Regions from separate parts of the Kineococcus gynurae genome, predicted to be linked through region 2. Evidence: riboswitches for the same ligand, from Rfam matches in the RefSeq annotation. Region 2 holds a riboswitch; the other holds the start of a gene.
What was found. Region 2 has a riboswitch for thiamine pyrophosphate ahead of ACFFKU_RS01150 (ECF transporter S component). Riboswitches for the same ligand answer to the same signal wherever they lie in the genome.
Positions count from the first base shown of each region.

Region 1 (8,489 bases), on a different contig from region 2:
AGCGCGTCGATCCAGGCGATCGCGAAGCTCCCCGGGCGGGGGGCGCCCTCGGCGGCCCGCTCCCCCGCGAGGGCGACGTGCAGGTGGGCGGCCACGGCGGCGGAGAACGGGTCGTCCGCGACCCCGGCGTAGGCGGCGGTGAGCGCCCCCAGGGCGCAGCCGGCCCCGGTGGTGCGGGTGAGCAGCGGGTGCCCCCCACGGACCCGGGCCCGCCGGTCCCCCGCGACGACGAGGTCCACCTCCCCGGACACCGCGACCGCCCCGCCGGTCCGTCCGCTGAGCGCCACCGCGGCCTCGACCGCGGAGTCGACCGCCGCGGTGCTGTCGACCCCGCGCCCGCCGGCCCCGGTCCCGGCCAGGCCCATGACCTCCGACGCGTTGCCGCGCACCACGTCCGGTCGGTGCTCCAGGAGTTCCCCCGCCACCCGGGTACGGAACTCCAGGCCGCCGACCGCGACCGGGTCGAGCACCCAGGCGGTCCCGGCCGCGTGGGCGGCGGCGGCCGCCAGGGCCATCGCCGCGGCCCGGTCGTCGTCGAGGGTCCCGACGTTGACGAGGACGCCGGTGGCGATCCCCGCGAACGTCGCCGACTCGTGGACGTTGTCGACCATCGCCGGGGCGGCCCCGACGGCCAGCAGCGCGTTGGCGGTGATGGTCTGCACGACCGAGTTGGTGAGGCACTGGACCAGCGGGGCCTGCTCGGCCACCGCCGCCCGCAGCTCGGCCAGGAGTTCCGGGGTGAGGTCCGGACGCGACATCGCGCGACATCCCTTCGTCAGCATTACCTGCGTCAGGTCGTACGGGTCTGTTCTCAGCCCCGCCGGTGCGGGACACCCCGTGTCGCGGCCGACCGTAGCAGTCCGGCACGGACTCCCTGGTACCGCTGCCCGGTCCTGGGCCAGGATGCTGACCGGGTCACCGCACCGAGGAGGACGACATGAGCAGGGCCGCAGCAGCGAGCCGTTCGGCCGACGGCCACGACGTCATCCGGGTGACCGGGGCCCGGGTGAACAACCTGGCCGACGTGACGGTGGAGATCCCCAAGCGCCGGCTCACCGTCTTCACCGGGGTGTCCGGCTCGGGCAAGAGCTCGCTGGTCTTCGGCACGATCGCCGCGGAGTCCCAGCGGCTGATCAACGAGACCTACTCGGCCTTCGTGCAGGGGTTCATGCCGACGCAGGCCCGCCCCGACGTCGACGTCCTGGAGGGCCTGACCACGGCGATCATCGTCGACCAGCAGCGCCTCGGGGCCGATCCGCGCTCCACGGTCGGGACCGCCACCGACGCCAACGCGATGCTGCGCATCCTGTTCAGCCGGCTCGGGAAACCCTGGGTCGGCTCGGCCCAGGCGTTCTCGTTCAACGTGGCCTCGGTCAGCGGCGCGGGCGCCATCACGGTCGAGAAGGGCGGGCGGACCGTCAAGGAACGGCGGGCGTTCTCCGTCACCGGCGGGATGTGCCCGCGCTGCGAGGGCCGGGGTTCGGTGAGCGACATCGACCTCACCGCCCTGTACGACGAGAACAAGTCGATCAACGAGGGCGCCATCACCATCCCCGGCTACGGCATGGAGGGGTGGTACGGCCGGATCTTCAACGGCTGCGGGTTCTTCGACGCGGACAAGCCCGTCAAACGGTTCACCAAGAAGCAGCTCGACGACCTCCTGCACAAGGAGGCCACCAAGATCAAGATCGACGGGATCAACCTGACCTACCTGGGGCTGGTCCCGCAGGTCCGCAAGTCGTTCCTGTCCAAGGACGTCGACGCCCTGCAGCCGCACATCCGGGCCTTCGTGGAACGGGCCGTGGTGTTCACGACGTGCCCGGACTGCGACGGCACCCGCTTGAACGAGGCGGCCCGCTCGGCCCGGATCGGCGAGGTGAACATCGCCGAGGCGTGCCGCATGCAGATCAGCGACCTCGCGACCTGGGTGTCGTCGCTGTCCGACCCCTCCGTCGCCCCGCTGCTGGACTCGTTGCGGCACACCCTGGACTCGTTCGTGGAGATCGGGCTGGGGTACCTGTCTCTGGAACGTCCCTCGGGCACGCTCTCCGGCGGGGAAGCCCAACGGGTGAAGATGATCCGGCACCTGGGATCGTCCCTGACCGACGTGACCTACGTGTTCGACGAACCGACCACGGGGTTGCACCCGCACGACATCCAGCGGATGAACGACCTGCTGCTGCGGTTGCGCGACAAGGGGAACACCGTCCTGGTGGTCGAGCACAAACCCGAGACCATCCTGGTCGCCGACCACGTGGTCGACCTGGGGCCCGGGGCCGGGACCGCCGGCGGTCACATCTGTTTCGAGGGTCCGGTGGCCGACCTGCGGACCAGCGACACCGTGACCGGACGACACTTCGACGACCGGGCCCGGCTCAAGGAGTCCGTGCGCACCCCCACGGGCACGCTGGAGGTGCGCGGGGCGGACGCCCACAACCTCCGCTCGGTCGACGTGGACCTGCCCCTCGGCGTGCTGGTGGTCGTCACGGGCGTCGCCGGGTCGGGCAAGAGCTCGCTGGTGCACGGGTCGGTCTCGCCCCGCGAGGGCGTGGTCACCGTCGACCAGGGCGCCATCCGCGGGTCGCGGCGCAGCAACCCCGCGACCTACACCGGGTTGCTGGAACCCATCCGCAAGGCGTTCGCCAAGGCCAACGGCGTGAAGCCCGCGCTGTTCAGCGCCAACTCCGAGGGCGCCTGCCCGAACTGCAACGGCGCCGGGGTGGTCTACACCGACCTGGCGATGATGGCCGGGGTCGCGACCCCGTGCGAGGTGTGCGAGGGCCGACGGTTCGACGCCTCGGTGCTGGAGTACCGCTACGGGGGGCAGGACGACGACCCCGGCAAGGACATCAGCGAGGTCCTGGCGATGCCGGTGGCCGAGGCCGAGGAGTTCTTCGCCGCCGGTGCCGCCCGCCTCCCCGCCGCGCACGCGATCCTGCGTCGCCTCGTCGACGTGGGCCTGGGCTACGTGAAGCTGGGACAACCGCTGACGACGCTCTCGGGCGGGGAACGGCAGCGGTTGAAGCTCGCGACCCACCTGGGCGAGAAGGGGGGGATCTACGTCCTGGACGAGCCGACGACCGGTCTGCACCTGGCCGACGTGGAGGCCCTGCTCGGACTGCTCGACCGGCTGGTGGACTCCGGGAAGTCGGTGGTCGTCATCGAGCACCACCAGGCCGTCATGGCCCACGCCGACTGGATCGTCGACCTCGGACCGGGGGCCGGGCACGACGGCGGGCGGATCGTCTTCGAGGGCACCCCGCGCGACCTGGTGGCCGACCGGTCGACGCTGACCGGTCGGCACCTGGCCGACTACGTCGCGGGCTGAGGCCCGCGGGACGGGATTCGGAGAAGATCAGGAGAGGATCAGGCGTCGCCGCCCGCGCGCGCGTCGGCCCACAGGTCGACCCCGGAGTCGACCGCGAACTCGTCGATCGCCCGCAGCTCGTCGTCGCTGAACTCGAGGTTGTCCAGGGCGGCGACGTTGTCCTCGACCTGCTGCACGCTGCTGGCCCCGATCAGGGCGGTGGTGACCCGCTCGTCGCGCAGGACCCAGGCCAGCGCGAGCTGAGCCAGGCTCTGCCCACGGCCGGCCGCGATCTCGTTCAGCCCGCGGATCCGCGCCAGGTTCTCCTCCGACAGCATCGAGGTGTCCAGCGACTTCCCCTGCGCCGCACGGGAGTCGGCCGGGATGCCGTCGAGGTAGCGGCCGGTCAGGAGGCCCTGGGCGAGGGTCGTGAACGGGATGCAGCCGACCCCCTCCTCCCCCAGGACGTCGAGAAGCTCGGTCTCGACCCAGCGGTTGAACATCGAGTACGAGGGCTGGTGGATGAGCAGCGGGGTGCCCAGCTCGCGCAGGATCCGCACGGCCTCGCGGGTCCGGGCCGGGCCGTAGGAGGAGATCCCGACGTAGAGGGCCTTGCCCGCCCGGACGAGGGAGTCCAGCGCCCCCATCGTCTCCTCCAGCGGCGTCCGCGGGTCCGGACGGTGGTGGTAGAAGATGTCGACGTAGTCCAACCCCATGCGCTGCAACGACTGCTCGCAGGACGCCACGAGGTACTTGCGGGAACCGAAGTCGCCGTAGGGGCCGGGCCACATGTCCCACCCCGCCTTGGACGAGATGACGAGTTCGTCGCGGTAGGGCTTGAGGTCGGTACGCATGAGCTCGCCGAAGTTCTTCTCGGCCGCACCGTAGGGCGGGCCGTAGTTGTTCGCGAGATCCATGTGCGTGATGCCGAGGTCGAACGCCCGGCGGACCACGGCCCGCTGGTTCTCGAGCGGTTTGTCGTCGCCGAAGTTGTGCCAGAACCCCAATGACAGCGCGGGGAGGTCCAGGCCGCTGCGCCCGCAGCGGCGGAAGGGCATGGAGGAGTACCGGGACTCGTCAGCGGTGTACGTCACCCCCCGATCCTGGCACGCGCGGATCAGCCCCCCGCCGGGACCTCGGTGGCCTCGACGACGGCCCGGACGGTCACCCCGCCGGGGGTGACCTCCAGGGTGCGGGGGTCGACCTCGGGCGGGACGTCGGTCAAGGGGACGTCGACCGGGGCGAGGACGTCGATCCCGGCCGTGGACGCGAACTGCCGCACCCGGTCCAGCGACACCTGCTGCCCGGCGACGGTCGCGCTGAGCGGGGTGAGCCGGACGCTGGCCCGGTCCGTCCCCGGCACGATCTCGGGTTCGGCGGTGAGAGCCAGCCCGATCTCCTGCCCGAGGACGCTGAACCCGGAGGACGCCTTCAGGTCCCGTCCCTCGGGGGTCACGGTCACCGCCACGCCCGCCTGCGAGGCCAGCCGGGACAACTCGTCGTACCCGACGACGGCCGCCGCGTGCCCCTCGGCCAGCCGCACGGTCTCCTGCCGGCCCAGCACGATCCCGGCGGGGGCCTCGACCTGCGGGAAGGTCACCTCGACGTCTCGCAGCTCCACCTCCCCGGGCCAGCTCGCGGCCCGGACCGTCACGTCGTCGTAGCGTCCGCGGACGGCCTGCAGCAGGAACGAGCCCCCGGCGGCGGTGATCGCGGGACGTTCCGGCAGCGCGTAGGCCTGCTGCAGCTCGTCGGCCACGCGGTCCAGGACCACCGTCCGGGCACCGATGTCGGCCGCCACGACGACGACGGCGAGCGCCAGGAGGGTGACGAGGAGACGGACGATCCGGCGCATGGTCAGCAGTCAAGCAGCCCTCGATCACCACCGCCGCGCCGAACCGTCCAGGAACGGGGCGAGGTCGTGGACGGGCCCCCGGAAGGCGTGGACGGCCAGGATCCGGAGCTGCGCGGCCCGGCGCAGCACCCGCTCGTGCTCCGGGCTGCGCGGGCCGGTGAGCGTCGCGGTCAGGCCCCGGACCGCGGCGGCGACCGCCGTCCCGCACCCCGGTCGACGCAGGGCGAGGAGGTCCAGGTGGGCGAGCAGGTTGGCCGGGTCCAGCGCCGGGTCGGCGAGCGCCGCGGTGTCGACGTCGAGGAAGGTGACGCCGCCGTCGCGCGGGTCCAGCAGCACCTGGCCGTCGTGCAGGTCGCGATGGGCGGGGACGGATTCCCGTCGGGGCAGGGTGACCAGCTCCTCGACGGTCCGCGCGACCAGGTCGTCGTAGGGGCCGGCCATCGCCGGGCTCAGCACGCCGAAGGCGAGGGCGTCGTCCGCCCAGCGCCGCAGGGTGCGGGCCTCCGTGGTCAGGTCGTGCTCGGGCCACCCCTCGCCCGTCCCCGACCCGGCGAGCACGGCCAACGCCCGCCCCGTCGCGGCCCCGGCGGACCCGGCGGTCACCGGGTCGGCCGACGTGAGGATCGTGGTCAGGTCGCTCCCCGGGGCCGCCGCCAGCCGCAGGGTCCCGGCGTCCGGGTCGGCGGCGAGGACCCGCACGAGGCCGGGGCGCCCGGGCCGGTCGGCGAGGAGCCGGTCGACGCGGTGCAGGGCCGCGAACGCCGCCCGCGTGGCCGCGGGGGTGGCCAGCTTGACCCAGGTGCCGCCCTCGGGACCCGCCTCGTGCAGCACCGCCCGTCGTCCGAACCGGTGGGCCCGCAACCGGGGCCCGCCCGGTGCGTCGAGCAACGGGCGCAGGGCGGGCAGCTCCGGGTCGTGGTCGAGCACCCGGACGTCGCGCAGCCCGGCCCGGGCGCGGCCGACCACGATCGCCCCGCCGTCGTCGACCCCCTCCAGGACCAGGTGGCGCTCGGCCACCGGACGTCCCCGCCCTCCCCCCGGCCAGACCCGGCGCCAGGTCACCACCGCTCCCCCAGGGCGTTCTCGACGAGGTCGAGGAGGTCGGCGGTCCGGGCCTCCCAGTCCGGGCGCCGCCGCCGGAACGGTTCGGGCAGCCGGAGGGCGGCCGCCAGCGCGAGCAGCGGGGAGGACCCCGGGACCCCGACGGCCCCCGGCTCTCCGGCCGCGACCGCCGCCGCCCACCACGAGGCCTCGTCGAACCCCCGCGGACCGCGGCCCGCGCGGTCCAGGTCCAGCAGCGTCGGGCCAAGGCCGGCGTCCGACGCGTCGTCCACGAGCACCTGGTCGGCCGAGAGGTCGCCGTGCAGGAAGACCTCCGGGAGCCGGTGCAGCGGGCCGAGGTCCAGGGTCCGGACGCGGTGCGCGAGCTCCTGCGCCTGCTCGGCGACGGTGGCCGCGGCCCCGGCCCAGTGCCGCAGCGCCACGAGGTTGGCGGCGGCCGCGTCCCGCAGCTCCTCGACCCGCAGGACTGGTTGGCCTGCCGCGTCGACCCGGGCGAGCCGGGCGGTGAGCTCGGCCAGGGCCGTCCGCCCCTCGGCCCCGCGGGGGTGGCGACCCGCGCAGAACGCGGTGCGGGCCACCCCGTCCCGGGCCCGGACCACGGGCGTCCGGATCCCGGCGGCACCGAGGGCCCGGGCCGCCCGGGCGGCCCGCTCGGCGACGGCGGGGTCGGCGTGCACCTTGACGACCTCGCCGCCGAGGGCGAGCACGCTGCGCCGGGCGGGGTTGTGGGTGAGGAAGCGGGCCCCGGGCGCCGTGGCGAGGCGGCGCAGCGCGGGCAGGTCGCGGTCGGCCGCGGCCGGGGTCAGGACCAGCAGTCGCTGCTCGTCGAGGACGACGGCCTCGGGCCCGAAGGCGCGCCGGGCGACGGCGGCGTCCTTGCGCGCCTTGTCCCAGGCGGACCGCGCGAAGGCCCCCACCACCCACCACGGGCCGCCGTCCCCGGGGTCGACCGCCGCCTGGGCGCGCGTGCCCGGCTTGTGCCGCAGGCGGTCCACCCGGGCACCGCTCGGCAGCGCGAGACCGTGCGTGCGGGCCCAGACCCCGAGGGACCGGTCGTCGAGCAGGACGGCCAGGCCGGGCAACCCGGGTTCGGCCGCGATCAGCCGCAGTTCACCCGCGGCGACGGCGGTCACCGGGCCACCGCCGCGACGCGTTCCACGAAACGCCCGCCCCGCAGTTCCAGCACCCGGTCGCACCCGGCGAGGAGGGTCTCGTCGTGCGTCACCAGCACGGTGGTCCGGCCCGCCGCGAGGGCCTGCAACCCGGTGAGGACCGTCGCGGCCGAGGCGGCGTCGAGACCGGTGGTGGGTTCGTCGAGCAGCAGGACCGCGGGATCCCGGAGCATGGCCCGGGCGATGGCCAGACGTTGCCGCTGCCCCCCCGAGAGGGTTCCGCCGCGTTCGGCGACCGGCGTGTCGTAGCCCTGGGGCAGAGCGGCCACGAAGTCGTGCGCCCCGGCCGCCCGGACCGCGGCCCGGACGGCCGCGTCGTCGGCCTCCGGTCGGCCCAGGCGCACGTTCTCGGCGACGGTGCCGGCGACGATCACCGGTTCCTGCAGGACGACGGCGAGGCGGTCGCGGAGTTCGGCGCGGCGGACCCGGGTGACGTCCTGACCGTCGAGCAGGATCTGCCCGGCGTCGGGGTCCAGGAGGCGCAGGAGGAGCTGCAGCGTGCTGCTCTTGCCGCAGCCGCTGGGGCCGACGACGGCGACCCGTTCCCCGGCGCGGATGCGCAGGTCGGCACCGTCCAGGACGTGACGGTCCCGCCGGACGAGCGTGATCCCCCGGAACTCGACCTCGCCCCGCTGCACGCGCGCGGGCTCGGGACGGGCCGGGTCCGGCAGGGGTTCGGCCTCGTCCAGCGCGTCGGCCACGCGTTCGCCAGAAGCCGCGGCCCGGGCGATGCGGCCGGTGTGCTTGGCCAGGTCCCGCACGGGTTTCAACGCCGCCTTGAGGTAGGTCAGGAACACCACGAGATCGCCGACCGAGAGCGCGCCGGAGCCGATCCGCAGCGCCCCGAAGACCAGGACGACGGCGGTGGCGAGACCCACCACGACGTCGACCCGGCGTTCCAACCCGGCCGCCAGCCGCCGGGCGAGCAGGCCCTCGCGCAGGGAACCCTCGTTGGCCCGGGAGAACACCCGGGCCCGGACGCCCTGCAGGTCGTAGGCCTGCAGGAAGCCGATGGTGGAGAACGCCTCGGCGGCGTCGGAGGCGAGCGCGCCCTCCCGGTGCCGTTGCTCGCGCGAGGCGTCGGTGATGCGCC
Region 1 is NZ_JBHLUI010000013.1:16,020-24,508, reverse strand. Features, by position in the region: gene thiM (hydroxyethylthiazole kinase) at 1-758, opposite strand, end outside; TPP riboswitch at 751-848, opposite strand; gene ACFFKU_RS18440 (ATP-binding cassette domain-containing protein) at 938-3,328, shown strand; gene mgrA (L-glyceraldehyde 3-phosphate reductase) at 3,367-4,401, opposite strand; gene ACFFKU_RS18430 (LmeA family phospholipid-binding protein) at 4,425-5,162, opposite strand; gene ACFFKU_RS18425 (phosphotransferase) at 5,187-6,179, opposite strand; gene ACFFKU_RS18420 (phosphotransferase) at 6,221-7,357, opposite strand; gene ACFFKU_RS18415 (ABC transporter ATP-binding protein) at 7,354-8,489, opposite strand, start outside.
Region 1: linked by a shared signal. The riboswitch ahead of thiM (hydroxyethylthiazole kinase) and the one ahead of ACFFKU_RS01150 (ECF transporter S component) in region 2 are both predicted to bind thiamine pyrophosphate.

Region 2 (8,489 bases):
CTGCTGGTCGTGCTCGACTCCCCCGCCCCGCAGCGGCACGTCCCCGGCGGGATGCTGGCCGACCTCTGGGAACTCCCGGGGTGATCCCTCCCCCGACGGTGCAACGGATCGGGCCGGCACGGCGTCCTCGTCGGTGACGGGGCGACCCGGCCTCGTCGGAGGGGAGAGGCCGGGTCGTGACCGTCAGAGGATCTGCGACAGCACGACGGGCACCAGCGCCACCACGACCGCGGCCCCGACCAGCACGGTGTCGGCCCGGGTCCAGGGCGCCGGCAGCGCCCAGCTGCGCGGGTGCTCGGAGTCGAAACCCCGCGCGTCCATCGCCACCGACATGCGGTCCGCCCGCCGCATCGACTCGACCAGCAGGCCGAAGGAGGTCGAGGCGAGGAACCGGACCGTCGAGGCCGGGGTCCGGGACGGCCCCAAGCCGCGGGCGCGGCGGGCGCGGGCCAGGTCGTCGTGGACGTCCTTGAGGGCTGCGAGCTGCTCCAGCGCCGCGACCGCGGCGACGACCGGTCGCCCCGGGACCCGCAGCCGCTGGGCCAGGTGGTCGCCGGTCTCGCTCGGCTCGATCCACCCGAGCAGGGCCGCCCCGGGCAGCACGAGGACCAGGATCCGCAGCGCCGCCCCCGCGGCGGTCGCCACCGGGTCGGTCGATTCCCCCAGCAGCCAGGTCGACCACCCGACCGAGGCCGCGGCCACCAGCATGGGGACGATCCGCGCGCAGAAGGGACGCCAGCTCCGGACCAGGAGCGGCAGGCAGAGCAGCTCCACGACCAGCGCCGCCAGACCGACCCGCCAGTCGCGGACGAACATCGAGGCGGGGACGGCGAGCAACGAGGCGGCGAGCACCGAGAGGGGTCCGCAGAACCGCACCGGGGAGCGACCGACCCGCGAACGCTCCACCGTCGCCGTCGGCGGGATCACGACGGGTCGCGCGTCGACGCTCACCGGGACCCCACCCCCGTCCGCACCGGGGCCCGGCCCGCGACCCGGTGGTCGACGTGCCCGTCGACCAGGTGGACCTGCTCGTCGGCCAGGTCCAGCAGGTCGGTGTCGTGGGTGGCGGTCACGACGGTCGCGCCGGCCGCCGCCGCCGAGACGAGCAGACCGGTGACGAAGGCCCAGGTCCGGGCGTCCTGACCCACCGTCGGCTCGTCGGCCAGCAGGACCGCCGGGGCGGCGGCCACGGCGCAGACGGCGCTCAACCGCCGTTGCTCCCCACCGGAGAGCAGCCGCGGGTCCAGCCCGGCCCGGTCGGCGAGCCCGGCCTGCTCCAGCAGCCCGACGACCCGTTCGACCTCGCCCGGCCCCCGACCGAGGACGTCGAGGGTCACCCGGACCTCCTCGGCCACCGTGGGCCGGACGAAACCCCGGTCCGGGTGCTGGGGCATCCAGCCCACCCGGGCGGCGAGGTCGCGGGAGCGCCAGCGGGCCGGCTCCCGGTGGCGCAGTCCCGCGGTCAGCCCGGCCGCGGCCAGCACCCGCCCCCGGGTCGGCCGCTGCAGTCCGGCGAGCAGCCCGAGCAGGCTCGACTTGCCCGCCCCCGAGGGTCCGCCCAGCGCCGTGAGCGCTCCGCTGCGCAGCTGCGCGTCGACCGCGTCCAGGACGAGGGTCGGCGCGCTCGGGCGGATCCCGCGCGAGCGCACCGACAGCCCCACCGACTCGGCGACGAGCGCCGGCTCCCCCTCCACCAGGGCGATCGCGGGGTGCAGACCCGCGACGTCGGCGGGCCGGGGAGGGGCACCACCGGGGACCCGCAGCCCCAGCCGGGTCGCGAGCACCTCGTCGCCGAGAACGGCGGCGGGGGTCCCGTCGGCGACCAGGACCCCGTCGTGGTCGAGGACCAGGACGCGGTCGACGGCCTCGGCCCACGCCGCGAGGTCGTGGTCGACCACGACCAGCGTCCGCGGGCCGACCGCGGCCAGGACCGAGTCCCGGACCCGCCGCGCGGTGGCCGCGTCGAGCATCGACGTGGGCTCGTCCAGCAGCAGCAGCCCGGGGTCGAGCGCGAGCACCCCGGCGAGTCCGAGCCGCTGCCGTTCCCCGCCGGACAGGGTCACGGTGTCGCGACCGGGGCCGACCCGGAGCTGGGCCCGGTGGTGCGCCTCGGCGACCCGGGCCCAGATCTCGGCCCGGTCAGCGCCGCGGTTCTCGGGGCCGAAGGCGGTGTCGCGCCCGACGCTCGCCGCCACCACGGTCTCCTGCGGGTCCTGCAGCAGCAGGCCGGCCGAACCCGCGCGACCGGCCCGCACGGGACGCCCGTCGAGGAGCACCTCCCCGGAGTTCTGCCCGTCGAGGTCCTCGACCAAGCCGGCGAGGGCCCGCAGCAGCGTCGACTTGCCCGCCCCGCTGGGGCCGACCAGCAGCACCCGGGACCCTGCCCCGACGTCGAGGTCGAGACCCGCGGACCCGCCCAGGTACGTCCGCGAACCGTCCCGGACCCGCAGGCCGCGGACCCGGACCGACGTCGCCCCGGACGGCGCCGAGGCCGGTGCCACGGTCAGACCCGGGTCCGGGCGCGCAGCTCGGCCGCGACCGGGAAGCGCCGCAACGCCCCGGCGCGCGCGAGAGCCTGCACGATCGCGTGGCCCAGGACGCCGGCCAGCAGCGCCCCGGACACCGCGAAGAACCCGAGGTAGGCGAGCTTCCAGGCGAACGACCACTCCGGGATGTAGGCGAACCACTCGTAGACCGACTCCGCCGTGGCGGCGACGATCCCGGCCAGGACGGCGACCCCCACGCCCCAGCGCTTCCAGGCGAGGGCGGCGACGGCGAGCTCGACGCCGAGCCCCTGCACCGCACCGGAGATCAGGACCCCGGTGGACCAGTGCGACCCCAGCAGGAACTCCACGTTGGCGGCGACGAGCTCGGCCAGCAGGGCCGCGCCCGGGCGACGCACGATCAGCGCGGCGATGACCGCGGGCATCAACCACACCCCGCCGACCAGCCCGGAGGCCGGCTGGAAGAACGTCGTCAACGGGGTGACGACGGCGGAGTACACGACGCCCCACCCCCAGAACACGACGCCGAACGCGACGCCGACCATGGCCGCGGTCAGCAGGTCGATCGTGCGCCAGCGCGCGACGGGACCGGTCGCGACGGAGATGCGGGTGGGGGTTCGTTCGGTGGTGCTCACTGCGTCCTCCTGCGGATCAGGAGGGGGACCCGCGGCCATCGTGGCCACGGGTCGAGACGTCCCGACTCCCTACGCCGGTGTGAACCGGATCAGGTTCGAGGGTCTGCGGTCTCCCGCACTCTCAGCGCCCGGTGGCGCTCCCCTGTCGTGGCGCCCAGGGTACTCCCGGCAGGATGGGGTCCGTGCTGCGCAACCTCCGTGGACCGGACGGCGGCCCCTCCCGGGGGGTCCGCCTCGTCGCCGTGCTCCTGGCGTTCGCGCTGGTGCTGGGGGCCGCCACCGCCCTCGTCCCGGCCCTGCGCTGGCTCGTGGGTCTGCTGTAGGGCAAGGTCTGGACCCATGAGTTCTGTCGTCTGGAAGCTGGTCGGCCCCGGGGCCGGGTTCATCGCGACCGCGGTCGCGAACCGGGTGGTCAAGAAGGCCTGGGTCGGGATCACCAAGAGCCCGCCGCCGGACAACCCGGAGGACCCGGACGTCGCCTGGAAGGAAGCGGTCGTCTGGGCGCTGGCGTCCGGCGCGATCATCGGGATCACCCGTCTGCTGGTCGAACGCCAGGCCGCGGTCTGGTACCGCAACACGTTCAACGAGGCGCCCCCCGGTCTCGGCAAGGGTGACGACGGCCGGGTAGAGCAGCTCAGCTGACCACCCCTCCGACGGGCACCACCCACCCGTGATCAAGGAATTCGGCGCCTCGGATTCCTTGATTACGGGGGGAGGGTCGAGAACGAGGGAGGGGAGGTCGTCAGCCCCAGCGCCTGACGAGGTCGTCCTCCAGCGCGTCGACGACGGGGTCGACGCGCCGGAGTTCCGGGTGCGCGTCGTGATGGGCCACGATCTCCCGGGCGCCCTCGGCGAACGGGATCGTCGCCGCGAAACCCGGGACCAGCCGTTTCAGCACCGTGGTGTCGAAGACGACCGAGTGCGCCTTGTCCCCCAGCAGCCCGGGACCCCGGGCGGGGTCCTCACGGGCGATGACGTCGGAGGGGACGTGCACGAGCTGCGGCTCGCCCGCCCCGGCCGCGTCGGCCAGGACCCGGTGGATGGCGTCCCAGGTCAGGACCTCCTCGCCGGTGATGTGCACCGCCTCCCCGGTGACCCGGCGATCCCCCAGCAGCGGGACGAAACCCTTCGCGAAGTCGCGATGGTGGGTCAGCACCCAGAGCGAGGTGCCGTCCCCGTGCACGACGACGGGCTTGCCGCGGCGCATCCGCTCGACGATGGTCCACCCGCCGTCGACCGGGAGGGAGTACCGGTCGTAGGTGTGGCTGGGCCGGACGACCACGGCCGGGAACCCCTCGTCGCGGTAGGCGCGGACCAGGACGTCCTCGGCCGCGATCTTGTTGCGGGAGTACTGCCAGAACGGGTTGCGCAGCGGGGTGGACTCGGTGATCGGCAGGTGCCCCACCGGCTTCTGGTACGCCGAGGCCGAGGAGATGAAGACGAACTGCCCCACGCGCCCCCGGAACGTCTCGACGTCGGCGGCGACGTGCGCGGCCGTGAACGCCACGAAGTCGACCACCACGTCGAACTCCCTGTCCCCCAGCGCCGTCCGCAGCACCTCAGGTGACCGGGCGTCGGCGGTCAGCACCTCCACGCCTTCGGGCAACGGTCGGCGGCTGGCACCGCCCCCGCGGTTCAGGACGGTCAGGTCGAGCCCGCGTTCCACGGCGAGCGCCGCGCAGGCCGAGCTGATGATCCCGGTGCCCCCCAGGAACAGCACGCGCAAGGACATTCGTGACCCTCCGTCGTTGTCGGTCCGGTCACCGTAGGACGACCCGGGTGTCGGCGCGCGCGAGCGGGCCGGGGGGAGCACAGTGATCACCTGCCCCATGAACCTCATCCGTCACACCGCAAGCCGAGGAGTCCGTGCCCCGCACCGACCGGGCTCGTCCCGCCCACCGGGAACGACGTCAAGACCGCCCTGCGAATCGTCGATGGTCACCCGTGACCGAACCGGACCCGCTGCTCGGGCGCCCCGCGGTCCGGGCGCGCATCGAGGCGCTCGCCTTCACGGCCATGGCCCTGCTCTGCGTGCCCGGGCTGCTGGTGGCGCTGTCGCGGGCCGACCTCGCGGCGTTCCTGCCCGTCGCGGTGGCCGTCGCGCTGTGGTCCTCGGTCGCGGCACTCGCCGTGCGGTCGCTGCGGCGGGGGCAGCTGGTGGCGCGGGGTCTGGTGGCGGTGGCCCTTGCCACCGACACGGTGCTGATGACCTTGAGCGGCCTCTCCCCGCCGCGGATCGGCAACATCACCGTCGCGGCCCTGGCGCTCCTCGCCCTCTGCGCCGCGGCGGGTTTGCTCGTCCCTCCCCGCTGGGTCCCGGTCACGGTGGTCCCCGCGCTGGCCGGGCAGGTGGCGTTGCTGCAGGCGGCCGACGCCGGTGCCGGCGCGGGTCGGCTCGTGGCCGACGTCGCCGGGACGGTGACGCTGACCCTGGCCGTCACCGGGATCATCGTCTGGCTGGGGCACGAACGGGACCGGGCCGCCGCCGCCCTGCACCGGGCCGCCACGACCGACCCCCTGACCGGTCTGCTGAACCGGCGCGGGCTCGACCTCGCCCACCGTCGGTTGGTCGCCGAGCCGACCGGACGCACCCGGCCGGTGCTGGCCGTCGTCGTCGTGGACATCGACCACTTCAAGAGCGTCAACGACCGCCGCGGCCACGAGATCGGCGACGAGGTCCTGGTCACCGTCGCGCGGGTCCTCCGGGAGAGCTGCCGGGCCGGGAGCGACGCCGTCGTCCGCCTGGGCGGGGAGGAGCTGGCCTGGCTCGCCCGCTGGCCCTCGGCGGAGGCGACGGTCGAGGCGGCCGAGCGGCTGCGCGCCGAGATCGCCCGGGTCACCGCGACCACCACCGAGGCGGTCACCGTCAGCGCGGGGGTCGCGGCCGACGTGCCGGGCCCGACCCACGACGAGACCGACCTCGCCCGCCTGCTTAATCGGGCCGACCAGGCCCTCTACTGCGCCAAGCAGGAGGGCCGCGACCGGGTCCGGGTGGCCGGGGCGGAGGCGACGGACACCGACGGTCGGCGGGACCGCCACAGGGTCGCGCTGGACGACTCGCCGAACGGCGCCCGGTAGCCGGGGGGCTGCCGCCCCGGCGCGGTGCCCGGAGAGGGGCTCATCGGCCGGGAACGACGAAGGCCCCGGTCGGAGCACGACCGGGGCCTCACGCGGAGCGGGTGACGGGAATCGAACCCGCGCTATCAGCTTGGGAAGCTGAAGTTCTACCATTGAACTACACCCGCGAACCGTCGGAGCCGCACCACGGCCTCGACGAGCGAGTCGAGCTTAACGCACTCCACGGGGCGCTCCGTCACCCCTCCCGCCCGAGCCGCCGATCACCGCTGCCCCGGCCTGTACGGTGACCGGCGTGCTGCTCTCCGACCGCGACATCCGCCGCGAGGTCGACGCCGGTCGCGTCGTGCTCGACCCGTACGACGCGGCGATGGTCCAGCCCTCCAGCGTCGACGTGCGGCTCGACCGGTTCTTCCGCCTCTTCGACAACCACAAGTACCGGGTCATCGACCCGAGCCAGGAGCAGCCCGAGCTGACCCGACTGGTCGAGGTCGAGCCCGACGAGGCGTTCATCCTGCACCCGGGCGAGTTCGTGCTCGGCAGCACCTACGAGGTCGTCACCCTCCCCGACGACCTCTCGGCCCGTCTGGAGGGCAAGAGCAGCCTCGGCCGGCTGGGCCTGCTGACCCACTCGACGGCCGGGTTCATCGACGCCGGGTTCACCGGTCACGTCACCCTGGAGCTGTCCAACGTGGCGACCCTGCCGATCACCCTCTGGCCGGGCATGAAGATCGGCCAGCTCTGCTTCTTCCGGCTGACCTCGTCGGCCGAGAACCCCTATGGCAGCGGCGTTTCCGGGTCGCGCTACCAGGGACAGCGGGGCCCGACGCCGAGCCGCTCCTTCCACGACTTCCACCGCACGGCCCTCTGACCGGGGCCGCGGCCGGTCGCCCGTTCACCCGACCGGTGGATCTGTGCGGGCACCCGCTCGGACGGCTCAAGATTCGCGCTCGACGATCCGTATCAGTAGTCATGCGGATCACGACGGTTCACCCGGCTCGCCGGGTGACGACGTCGGCGTCCCGCCCGTCGCTGCGAGCCGGAGAAGACAAGCCCATGACCATGCCCCGCGAGGCCGCCCACCTCGCCCCTGCCGTTTCGGTGGTGCGTCCGCGATGATGCCTCAGATGGAGCACCCAGCGCCCCCCGCACCGGTGCGGGTCGGCCGGCAGGCCATCTACGACCGGGAACGGCACGTGTACTCCTACGAGCTGCTGTTCCGGGCCCACGGCGGCACCGCCGCCGGCCTCGCCCCGGGCAGCGCCGCCCAGGACTACGCCACCTCCCAGGTGATCAGCGCCACGTTCGGGGACTTCGGCGTCGAGCAGATCGCCGGCGACAAGCTGCTCTTCATCAACCTGACCCGCGGCTTCTTCACCGGGGAGCTCCCGGTGCCGTGCGCCCCCGACCAGGTCGTCCTGGAGCTGCTGGAGGACATCGAGGTCGACGAGCGGGTCTTCAAGGGCCTCATGAACCTCAAGCAGCAGGGCTACCGGATCGCCGTCGACGACTATGCGGGCGAGGAGGGGCGGCTCGCGGCCGTCGACATCGCCGACTACGTCAAGATCGACCTCGAGGCGGTGGGCGACCGTCTCGAAGGCCTCATCGGTCACGTGCGGTTGAACAACCCGCGGGCCCTGATCGTGGTCGAGCGCATCGAGACCCAGGCGGACCTGGAGCGGTGCCTCAAGGCCGGGGCCGACCTCTTCCAGGGGTACTTCCTCAGCCGCCCGCAGACCATGGAGGCGGCCAGCCTCTCGCCCTCGCAGCTGGTCTGCCTGCGGCTGCTGCGCGCCCTCAGCGGCAACGAGGCGACCACCGACGAGATCGCCAAGCTGGTCGCTTCCGACCCGGGGCTCAGCCTGCGGGTCCTGCGCACCGTGAGCTCCGCGGCCTACGGGGCCCGGCAGGAGATCACGTCGCTGCGTCAGTCGATCGTGCTCATCGGTCGCCGGCAGCTCAGCTCCTGGGTCGTGCTCATGCTGCTCGGCGGCGTGACCAGCGTCGACAGCGAGGCGCTCACGACGGTCCTGGCCCGGGCCGCGGCCTGCCAGCAGCTGGTGCCCGACTCCGAGGCCGACGTCGCCTACACCGCCGGCCTGCTGTCCGGGGTGGCCAGCGCGCTCGGCATGTCCGAGGAGGAGCTCGTCGAGACGACCGGTGTCGGCCTGAGCGTCCGGAGCGCCCTCGTGCAGCACAGCGGGGCCGCCGGGCACGCGCTGGAGGCCGTGCTGGCCTACGAGCGCGAGAACGAGGACGTCCCCGAGCACGAGAT
Region 2 is NZ_JBHLUI010000002.1:114,317-122,805, reverse strand. Features, by position in the region: gene ACFFKU_RS01165 (DUF3616 domain-containing protein) at 1-84, shown strand, start outside; gene ACFFKU_RS01160 (energy-coupling factor transporter transmembrane component T family protein) at 184-951, opposite strand; gene ACFFKU_RS01155 (ATP-binding cassette domain-containing protein) at 948-2,501, opposite strand; gene ACFFKU_RS01150 (ECF transporter S component) at 2,504-3,139, opposite strand; TPP riboswitch at 3,189-3,293, opposite strand; gene ACFFKU_RS01145 (hypothetical protein) at 3,322-3,462, shown strand; gene ACFFKU_RS01140 (DUF4235 domain-containing protein) at 3,479-3,781, shown strand; gene ACFFKU_RS01135 (NAD-dependent epimerase/dehydratase family protein) at 3,882-4,871, opposite strand; gene ACFFKU_RS01130 (GGDEF domain-containing protein) at 5,084-6,217, shown strand; tRNA gene ACFFKU_RS01125 (tRNA-Gly) at 6,314-6,384, opposite strand; gene dcd (dCTP deaminase) at 6,510-7,085, shown strand; gene ACFFKU_RS01115 (EAL and HDOD domain-containing protein) at 7,342-8,489, shown strand, end outside.